3 regions of the Streptomyces sp. Je 1-4 4N24 genome follow, and region 3 is predicted to be linked to each of the others. Evidence: riboswitches for the same ligand, from Rfam matches in the RefSeq annotation. Region 3 holds a riboswitch; each other region holds the start of a gene.

Region 1 (3,268 bases), 5.8 Mb from region 3:
GGCGACGGTGAAGGACATGTGCGAGCCGATCACCCGCAGGAACTCCTGCTCGGAGCTGTAGACCGGGACATAGGGCGCGCCGTCGAGCTCGACGGTGGGCAGGTCGAGGCCGCGGGCGCCGAAGCCCGCGCTCTCCGGGCCGCCGCCGCTGGGCAGCGGCACCCACAGCCGGCTGCGGCCGAGGACCTCGACGATCCGGCCGCCGGCACCCGGGTGCCCGACCGACGCGGACAGCACCTCTTCGAGCTCGTTCGCCGGCCACGCCAGCTGCGGTATCCCCTGCTCCGGAAATGTCATGTGCACCCACCCGTTCCAAACCGCGCCATCTGGCCAAAGACCCTAAACGAGAAGGCGCTCGGCGCGGCGTGCGGGGGCGTGCCCGGCGACGCACGGGGCGGTGTCCTAGTGAAAGCTGACCGTCTCCAGGGCGCTCGCCGCACGCCGGTCGAGGAGGACGGCCGAGCAGAAGCCCTTCGGCAGCCGGGCCGACTCCGCGGCGCCGACCAGCCGGCCCACCGCCCTGCGGTGCCGTGCGAAGGCGTACCCCGACACCCCGCGGCCCCGTGACTCCTGGCCGGAAAGCGCCACCTCGGGTGCCACATCGAGCAGCACCAGATGCGCCCCGCGGCCGCCGCGCAGCGCCGAGCGCGCGATCCAGCGGCGCACCCACGCCAGCGTCCCGCAGTCGTGCACCACCACACTGTCGCCGGAGCGCAGCGCACGGCCCAGGGTCAGATAGTGGGCGGCCCGGACCAGCGGGCGGTAGAGGCCGTACGGCAGCCGGTGCAGTCTGCCGCGCTCCCAGCGCGCGCGGACGTCCTGGGAGTCGATGCGGTGCACCACGGCGCCGTGCCCGTCCAGCGGCGGTACGACGCGGTGCATGAGGGTGCTCTTGCCGCTGCCCGGCAGCCCGGAGACCACGACCAGGTCACCGGCCGGAAACCGCAGCTCGGCGGCGTCCGGCGGCCGTCCGTCGCTCCGCAGGTCCACGACCTCGGTGCGGCGCCCCGGCCGGATGACGGGCCGCGGCGCACGGCCGGCCCGGGACATGGCGGCGGACGGCGCCGTCCGCACGGCGTCCGGGGGCACGACCCCTGAAGTCGCCCCGAATGCCGCTTCGCTGTGCACCGTGATCGCCCTCCCCGTCCGTTCTGGTCCGGTTCGAGTCCGTCCCCTACCCGCAGAGTGTCAAGAAAAGGTAATGCCCATCAAGGCGATTGTCCGATCTGCCCACGTCGTGGGCGGGGCGACGACGGGGGCTCCTTTTCTGGCGATCCCGTGCAATGATGTGGCCGCCACGTGCACACCAGAGCTCATCCGTGCACCGCCAACTGCATACCGGCCGCTTGAACCCGTGCGGGAGAGTCCCCGGCCGCCATGGCGGGGCGCCGAAGGAGCAAGTCCTCCCTTGAATCTCTCAGGCCCCTATACCGCGCGGGCGAGGCAGATCTGAAAAGCGAGCCACTGCCCGGCCTACGGGGCGGCTCCACCCAAGGTGCAAACCGGGTCCGTTCGCGGGATCCCGGTGAACCTCTCAGGTTCCGATGACAGATGGGGAGAACGTCTTGTCACCCCTGCCTGGGAGCCCAGAACCATGACTGATGCCCCCCGTCGCACCGCGCTGGATGCCACCCATCGCGCGCTCGGCGCGACCATGACCGACTTCGCCGGCTGGGACATGCCGCTGCGCTACAGCAGCGAGCGCGACGAGCATGTCGCCGTCCGTACCCGCGCCGGCCTCTTCGACCTCTCCCACATGGGCGAGATCACCGTCACCGGCCCGCAGGCCGCCGACCTCCTCGACTACGCGCTGGTCGGCAACATCGGCGGCGTCAAGACGGGCCGCGCCCGCTACACCATGATCTGCGAGGCCGAGGGCGGCATCCTCGACGACCTGATCGTCTACCGTCTCGCCGACCAGGAGTACATGGTCGTCGCCAACGCCTCCAACGCCCAGGTGGTGCTGGACGCGCTCACCGCGCGGGCGGGCGGCTTCGACGCCGCGATCCGCGACGACCGGGACGCCTACGCGCTGCTCGCGGTGCAGGGCCCGGAGTCCCCCGGCATCCTCAAGGCGCTGACGGACGCCGATCTGGACGGTCTCAAGTACTACGCCGGGCTGCCCGGCACGGTCGCCGGTGTGCAGGCGCTGATCGCCCGTACCGGCTACACCGGCGAGGACGGCTTCGAGCTGTTCGTCCGGCCGGCGGACGCGGTCGCCCTCTGGGAGGCCCTGAACGAGGCGGGCAAGGACGCCGGTCTGGTGCCCTGCGGGCTCTCCTGCCGGGACACCCTGCGCCTGGAGGCGGGCATGCCGCTCTACGGGCACGAGCTCACCACCGCGACGACGCCGTTCGACGCGGGCCTGGGCCGGGTCGTGAAGTTCGAGAAGACCTCCAACAACGGGGACTTCGTGGGCCGTGAGGCCCTGACCGCGGCCGCCGAGCGGGCCGAGACCCGGCCGCCGCGCAAGCTGGTCGGTCTGGTCGCCCAGGGCCGCCGGGTGCCGCGTGCCGGATACCCGGTGGTCACGGCCGACGGCACGGTCATCGGCGAGGTCACCTCCGGGGCTCCGTCCCCCACGCTCGGCAAGCCGATCGCCATCGCCTATGTCGACGCGGCCTACGCCACACCGGGCACCGAGGGTGTCTGCGTGGACATCCGTGGAAGCCATGAGCCGTACGAGGTCACCGCTCTGCCGTTCTACAAGCGGCAGAAGTAGCGGTTCCCCCGCGGCAGTCACGGCGGCGCGCGCCCGCGCGTCTCACTGCGCAAGACCCCATTCACGATCACACCCTCGCGTACAGGAGAATCGAGCCATGAGCAACCCCCAGCAGCTGCGCTACAGCAAGGAGCACGAGTGGCTGTCGGGCGCCGAGGACGGCGCCTCGACGGTCGGCATCACCGAGCACGCGGCCAACGCGCTCGGCGACGTCGTCTTCGTGCAGCTCCCTGAGGTCGGCTCCACGGTCGCGGCGGGCGAGACCTGCGGCGAGCTGGAGTCGACGAAGTCGGTCAGCGATCTCTACTCGCCCGTCGACGGTGAGATCACCGAGATCAACGAGGATGTCGTCAATGACCCCTCGCTGGTGAACTCCGCCCCGTTCGAGGGTGGTTGGCTGTTCAAGGTGAAGATCAGCGGCGAGCCGGGCGAACTGCTCTCGGCCGACGAGTACGCCGCCTTCATCCAGAGCTGAGCCCCGGCTCTCCCCGTTTCCGGCCTCGCCCGGACGGGGGACCTCCGACCCGCCACCGCCCGAGGGGAAGC
Region 2 (3,268 bases), 730 kb from region 3:
TCTCGATCTTGGCGTGCAGATCGTCGGTGTCGACCTCGCCGTCCTCACCGGTCTTGACGACGACGACCTTCATTCCGGCCATCACGGCGCTGGCGGCGTTGGTGCCGTGTGCCGAGGACGGGATCAGGCAGACCGTGCGCTGCTCGTCGCCGTTGGCGCGGTGGTAGGCACGGACGGCCAGCAGACCGGCCAGCTCGCCCTGCGATCCGGCGTTCGGCTGGATGGAGACCTTGTCGTAGCCGGTGACCGTGGCCAGCCGCTCCTCCAGCTCCTGGATCAGCGTGAGGTAGCCCTGGGCCTGGCCGGCCGGCGCGAACGGGTGCAGCTGGCCGAACGCGGGCCAGGTGACCGGCTCCATCTCGGTGGTGGCGTTCAGCTTCATCGTGCAGGAGCCGAGCGGGATCATGCCGCGGTCCAGCGCGTAGTCCTTGTCGGCGAGGGTGCGCAGGTAGCGCAGCATCGCGGTCTCGGAGCGGTGCTCGTGGAAGACCGGGTGGGCGAGGTAGTCGTCGTGGCGCAGCAGCGCCTGCGGCAGCGCTTCGGCGGCGGCCGCGTCCAGCTGCTCGACGTCACCGTTCACGCCGAAGGCGCCCCAGACACCGGCCAGCTCCGCACGCCCGGTGGTCTCGTCACAGGCGATGCCGACCAGGTCCGCGTCGACCTGCCAGAGGTTGACCCCAGCCTCACGGGCGGCGGCGACGACCTCGGCGGCCCGGCCGGGAACCCGCGCGGTCAGCGTGTCGAAGTACGCACCGTGCACGATCTCCACCCCGCCGGCCCGCAGGCCCTCGGCGAGGACCGCGGCGTAGCGGTGGGTGCGCCGGGCGATGGTGCGCAGGCCCTCGGGCCCGTGGTAGACCGCGTACATCCCGGCCATGACGGCGAGCAGCACCTGCGCGGTGCAGATGTTGCTGGTGGCCTTCTCCCGGCGGATGTGCTGCTCACGGGTCTGCAGCGCCAGGCGGTAGGCCTTGTTGCCGTCGGCGTCGACGGAGACGCCCACCAGACGGCCGGGGAGGCTGCGGGCGAACTGGTCACGGACGGCCATGAAGCCGGCGTGCGGCCCGCCGAAGCCCATCGGGACACCGAAGCGCTGGGTGGTGCCGACGGCGATGTCCGCACCGAGCTCACCGGGCGGGGTCAGCAGCGTCAGGGCGAGCAGATCGGCGGCGACGGTGACGATCGCGCCCAGCTCGTGGGCCTGCTCGATGACGGCGCGGGGGTCCCGCACCGCACCCGAGGCGCCCGGGTACTGCAGCAGCACACCGAAGACACCGCGCTCGGCGATCTCGGCCGGAATGCCGTCGGACAGGTCCGCGACCACGACCTCGACGCCGGTGGGCTCCGCACGGGTCTCGATCACGGCGATGGTCTGCGGCAGACAGTCGGCGTCGACCAGGAAGACGCCCTGCTTGACCTTGCCGACCCGGCGGGACAGCGCCATCGCCTCGGCGGCGGCGGTGCCCTCGTCCAGCAGCGAAGCACCGGAGGTGGGCAGTCCGGTCAGGTCGGCGACCATCGTCTGGAAATTCAGCAGCGCCTCCAGGCGCCCCTGCGAGATCTCCGGCTGGTAGGGCGTGTACGCCGTGTACCAGGCGGGGTTCTCCATGACGTTGCGCAGGATCACCGGCGGGGTGAACGTGCCGTAGTAGCCGAGACCGATCATGGAGGACAGGACCTGGTTGCGGTCCGCCAGGCCCTGCAGCTCCTTGAGCACCTCGGCCTCGGTACGGGCCTGCGGCAGGCCGAGCGCCTCGGCGCTCTTGATCACATCGGGTACGGCGGCGGCGGTGAGCTCGTCCAGCGACCCGAAGCCGATGTGCGCAAGCATCTTGGCCTGCGCCGCGTGATCGGGACCGATGTGCCGGCGCTCGAAGGGGGTGCCGCGTTCCAGCTCGGTCAAGGAGATGCGATTGGTGGTCATCTGCGGGGGCCTCCTGGTCAGTACGACCTACGAGGGGCACCACGGCACGGGTGCCCGGACGGCCTCCCCCTCTGTCATCTCAACCTGAGAGCTTCACCGGCCCGCGCGTGGCGGTCCGGCTTTCACCGTCGGTGAGGAGGGGTCCCGGCGCTGTGCCTTCCGTGGCCCGCCCTGCTTTCCAGAGTGACCTCGTCCATGCGGTACGTGTGCCTGAGAGATTCCGGGGAGGATTTGCTCCTTCGGCGCCCTGGTCGCGAACGACAAGGACTCTCCCGCACGGGGTCTGCGGCCAATCGCCAGCCTACCAGCGCGCCACTCGAAGGATCCTTCGAGTGGCCAGGGCATGAAATGTGCCGTTTGGTAGTTGTCACAGGGCAGTTGCGACCAATTGGAGGGGCCGTGCAAACCGATATCGATCCCCGAAGCCTGATCGGCCGCAAAGCGTTCGACCGTAACGGCGCGAAAATAGGGACCATCGACGAGGTCTACCTCGATGATGCGACGGGGGAACCGGAGTGGGCGGCCGTACGCACCGGACTCTTCAGCCGGGATGCGTTCGTCCCCCTGGAGCCCAGCAAGATGGTCGGTGAGGGCCTGCACATTCCCTACGACCGCAAGCTGATCAAGGACGCGCCGGACTTCGGCGTGGGCCGCCATCTCTCCCCTGAGCAGGAACTTCAGCTCTATCACCACTACCGTCTGGATATTTCTTCCCCGACCGATCCGGTGTCCCCCGGCTCCGGCGACAAGAACTTCGGCAAGATCGCCGGCTCGGACGACTGATCGCCCGCAGGCGCCCCGCCCACCAGCGGCAGGGGCTCCCCCGGCCGCAGTGCCGGGTCCTCGACAGCAAAGGTCCGCACCCTCCCCGGTGCGGACCATGGCGTTTCGAAGCGCACGGTCACTCTCCCCACCCCGCTCCCCTGCACCCAGCCGGCGCCGTACTCGTCGTGCACCACGTCCAGCCCCGGATGCCAGCGCCGCGGCCGCTCCTCCTCGGCCTCGTGCTGCTCTGTCCCCCCGGCCTCCTCCGCCGCTGCTGCCGCAGCCGTCGCGGCCTCCTCCGCCTCCCGCTCCGTCGCCAGCTGGGCGAACAGATCCTCTTGTGTGAAGTCCGCCAGGCCACTCACCCCCACGCCCAGGAGCCGCACCCCGCCCGTGGTGTCCACCGTTTCCAGCAGGCGCACAGCGGCCTCCCGTATCACCGCCGGGTCGTCGGTGGGCCCACGGAGCGTCTCGGAACGGGTCAGCGTCGAGAAGTCGTAGTTGCGCACCTTGATGACCACCGTGCGCCCGGAGCGCCCGGCCTCCCGCAGCCGCTGTACGCACCGGTCCGCCAGCCGC
Region 3 (3,268 bases):
CTCCTCGTTCACGGCCATCGCGTAGAGCGTGGTCCACTCCATGGCGCGGGCGGCCGCATCACCCTCGGAGCGCAGCTGGCGGGCGGAGTGGGCGGCCCGCCGCCGGACCTTCAGACCACCGGGCAGGATCCCCTCACGGGACATCCCCCGCGTCACACACGCCTGCATGACCTGCCAGATCTCCAGCAGACCCGCGCGGATCTCGTCCTCGGTGCGCCAGGCCTTCTCGTTCTCCAGCATCAGAGAGGGGATCGACAGGCCCGTCTCGCGACTGAGGTTCAGTAGTTCCGCGGCTGTCCGGAAGGGGTACTTCAGGACGGTGTCATCGAGCTTGATGCGGTCCTCGCCCACCGCGTCCTCGTCGATGACGAAGCCCCCGCCCACCGAGTAGTACGTCTTCTCCAGCAGCGGTGCACCGGTGGTGTCATAGGCGAAGAGCGTCATGCCGTTGGCGTGGTACGGCAGCGCGCGGCGGCGGTGCAGGATCAGTCCGGTCGACTCGTCGAAGTCGATCTCGTGGGCGCTGCCTGTCTCGGCGCCCAGCAGCCGCAGCCGCTTGATGGAGCGGATGCGCTCGACCTCGCCGTCGGCGGATTCGACATCGACGGTACGGGGGGAGTGGCCCTCCAGCCCCAGCAGTACGGCCTTCGGCGTGCCATGGCCGTGTCCTGTCGCGCCGAGCGAGCCGAAGAGTTCGGCGCGTACGGAGGCAGTGCGAGGGAGCAGGCCATCGCGTTGGAGGCTGAGCACGAACATCCGGGCGGCGCGCATCGGGCCGACCGTGTGGGAACTGGAGGGTCCGATACCGATGGAGAAGAGGTCGAATACGCTGATGGCCATGCCATCCTCCGTGGGTCGCTGGGGGCACCGGCCAGTTCGGGACGGTGTCGCTCAGACAGGTGGTGTGAAGCCGGGCAGGGGCGGCAGGGTGGTTTGTCGCAGCGCGACGCACCGCCGGCCTTTGCGGCGGTCAGCTCTCGTAGACGTCGATCGACGGGCAGGAGCAGAGGAGATTGCGGTCGCCGTGCGCTCCGTCGACAGGGCGGACGAGGAGCCAGTACTTGTTACGGCCGGCCGTCGTCATCGGGTACGCCGCGGTGTCCCGGCTGTAGAAACGCTCCCCGTCGCGTGCCGGCATCTGTGCCGTGTGGGGAGCGTCGTGGGAAGGGCGCACAGCTCGGCTTCGGTCCGGGCCTCGGACGCCGGGGCGGGAAGCCGCGACCCGCGGCGGTCGCGCAGCGAGCCGGGCACCGCGGCGTCGATCAGTTCGTCCCGCGAACCGAAGCCGAGGTGGGAGAGCATCGTGGACGGCTCTTCGGCGTCCGGTCCGATGTGGCGCACGGAGAAGGGTGCGGTCCGTTCCAGAGCGGCGAGCGACTGGTGGGACGGGGTGTCGGGGAGAGCGGCGGGGTACGCCATGGAGACTCCTCGGGCCTGGCGCGCACCGTCGAACGGGGCACGCGATCGAGTGAGCCTCCCCCTCTGTCATTGGCCTGAGAGCTTCACCGCGCTGGGCGGCTTGCACCGTGGGCGAGACGCATGAGCGTCTGCTTTCCAGAGTCCACCTCCACTGCGCGGTAACGAGGCCTGAGAGTTTCCGGGGAGGATTTGCTCCTTCGGCGCCACGCCACTGGGGTGTGGGCTCTCCCGCGCAGAATCGTCGGTGGTTTTTTCAGTTGTGGTTCGCCGCACCGTACGGTGATCGACACACCGCCGTCAAGAGCTGTCCGCAGCGGGCCCGAGCACGCGCCGGGCTCGCACGGCGCGGCCCTGAACTGGGAAAATGGCGCGTTGTTGGCCGTCAGCGGACGCCGCTGTCCGCGTACCGGTGAGTATCGATCAATCCCTTCCCGCCCCCGTCGGTCGAGTCCCTCCAGGCAGTCCGCCAAACCACCCGCGCTCCCCGCAGAAGGACGAGATCCTCTCTTACGGCCCTCGCCAAACGAAGCGGCACCGAGGGCGTCTCCGGTACAAGTGAGTGTCCGAACGGCACCATGCTGTTCGTCGGCGGGGACACCTTCAACGGCGATCATGTACCGCAGCCGGGCGAGCCCGCCGATGACTGGCGCGCGCCGGTCGGCCTGCGCTCCAGCAGCGCGGACCTGAACAACCTGCGTATCGATGGCAGCGTCGGCGTCGATCACGCCAACAGCCTGGTCGACGAGCCGCACAGCCCGGTCGGCGACAAGGCCACGACGGCGATCCCGTCCGATGTGTTCGTCGTCGATGGCGTCATGTACATGCACCTCATACGCGGCGTCATCTACGATCAACCGCGAGGTGGAATCGGGGATGCTGCTGCACCGGGTACGGAAGGACAGCCTCGGCAGCGCGGACGCATACGAGCCATGGGGCTACGCCGACGGCGCCTGGCGGTGGGGCGCGCCCCCGACGACTGTCTTCGGGACCCGGAAGTGGGGCGAGATCTGCTTCCGCGCCATGGCTGGCAAGTACGTCCTCACCTGGCTGAACAGGAACGCGCTGTCGATCCGGGCGATGGTCTTCCCGCTCCCGACGTCGGACCTGACCAGGACGCTGGAGCAGACGATGATCCTGCCCGGCATCCCGGGGCAGGAGGCAGCCAACTTCGTGGCGAGCCCGTACGGCGGATTCGTCATCCCCGGCTCGACGTTCGGCAACTTCCACATCATCGTCAGCCAGTGGTACGACCCGAAGAGCCGTAGGAGTGACCAAAGTAGTTGATCTTCTTCTCACCCAGCGACCTACGGATCGCGTCCATGTCCCGGACGGTGCTCAAGGTGTCGGCGTGGTCGAAGACCGGTCCACTGTGTCGTCGGCAGTCCTTGCGCAAGGTGCGGTTGAAGTCGGTGAGTCGATCGAACTCCGCCTGATTGCGGGGGTAGGCCGACGGCCGTTGGTCCAGCAGCTTCTGCGAGCACTTCACCGGCTGGCTGCCCCCGACACCCCGGGGGTCGAACCCGATGATGTCGAACTTTTCCTGGACGTCCGCGCTGAAGTGGGACTTGGCGCGCCGTACAGCGAAGTCCACTCCTGAATCACCCGGCCCGCCCGGGTTGACCAGCAGCACACCGACCCGGCGGTCCGGATCGGTCGCCTTGCGACGAGCCACCGCAAGATCAAACTTTTTACCCGACGGACGTGCCCGGTCGACGGGCAGGCGCAGAGTCCCGCATTCCGCTGCGGCGTCCTGGGGGCATGGCTTCCAGTCGATGGCTTCCTGCGTCGTCGCACTTCTGCCAGGAGAGCCGGCATCCGCCTCCACACCGGGCGTCGACGCTCCGGCAAA

Evidence for each region. Region 3 has a riboswitch for glycine ahead of SLV14N_RS37365 (hypothetical protein). Riboswitches for the same ligand answer to the same signal wherever they lie in the genome.
Region 1: it holds a riboswitch for glycine, as region 3 does, so the genes downstream of both, gcvT (glycine cleavage system aminomethyltransferase GcvT) here and SLV14N_RS37365 (hypothetical protein) in region 3, are expected to answer to the same signal.
Region 2: it holds a riboswitch for glycine, as region 3 does, so the genes downstream of both, gcvP (aminomethyl-transferring glycine dehydrogenase) here and SLV14N_RS37365 (hypothetical protein) in region 3, are expected to answer to the same signal.

What each region holds. Positions count from the first base shown of each region.
Region 1 covers NZ_CP110836.1:2,808,658-2,811,925, forward strand. The annotation lists gene SLV14N_RS11830 (enhanced serine sensitivity protein SseB) at 1-297, opposite strand, end outside; gene SLV14N_RS11835 (AAA family ATPase) at 403-1,050, opposite strand; glycine riboswitch at 1,348-1,443, shown strand; gene gcvT (glycine cleavage system aminomethyltransferase GcvT) at 1,595-2,722, shown strand; gene gcvH (glycine cleavage system protein GcvH) at 2,820-3,197, shown strand.
Region 2 covers NZ_CP110836.1:7,877,804-7,881,071, reverse strand. The annotation lists gene gcvP (aminomethyl-transferring glycine dehydrogenase) at 1-1,924, opposite strand, end outside; glycine riboswitch at 2,113-2,209, opposite strand; gene SLV14N_RS34505 (PRC-barrel domain-containing protein) at 2,324-2,707, shown strand; gene SLV14N_RS34500 (DNA polymerase IV) at 2,617-3,268, opposite strand, start outside.
Region 3 covers NZ_CP110836.1:8,610,115-8,613,382, reverse strand. The annotation lists gene SLV14N_RS37370 (L-serine ammonia-lyase) at 1-840, opposite strand, end outside; gene SLV14N_RS37365 (hypothetical protein) at 1,081-1,419, opposite strand; glycine riboswitch at 1,566-1,660, opposite strand; partial or broken gene SLV14N_RS37360 (DUF4185 domain-containing protein) at 1,980-2,703, shown strand; gene SLV14N_RS37355 (alpha/beta hydrolase) at 2,654-3,268, opposite strand, start outside.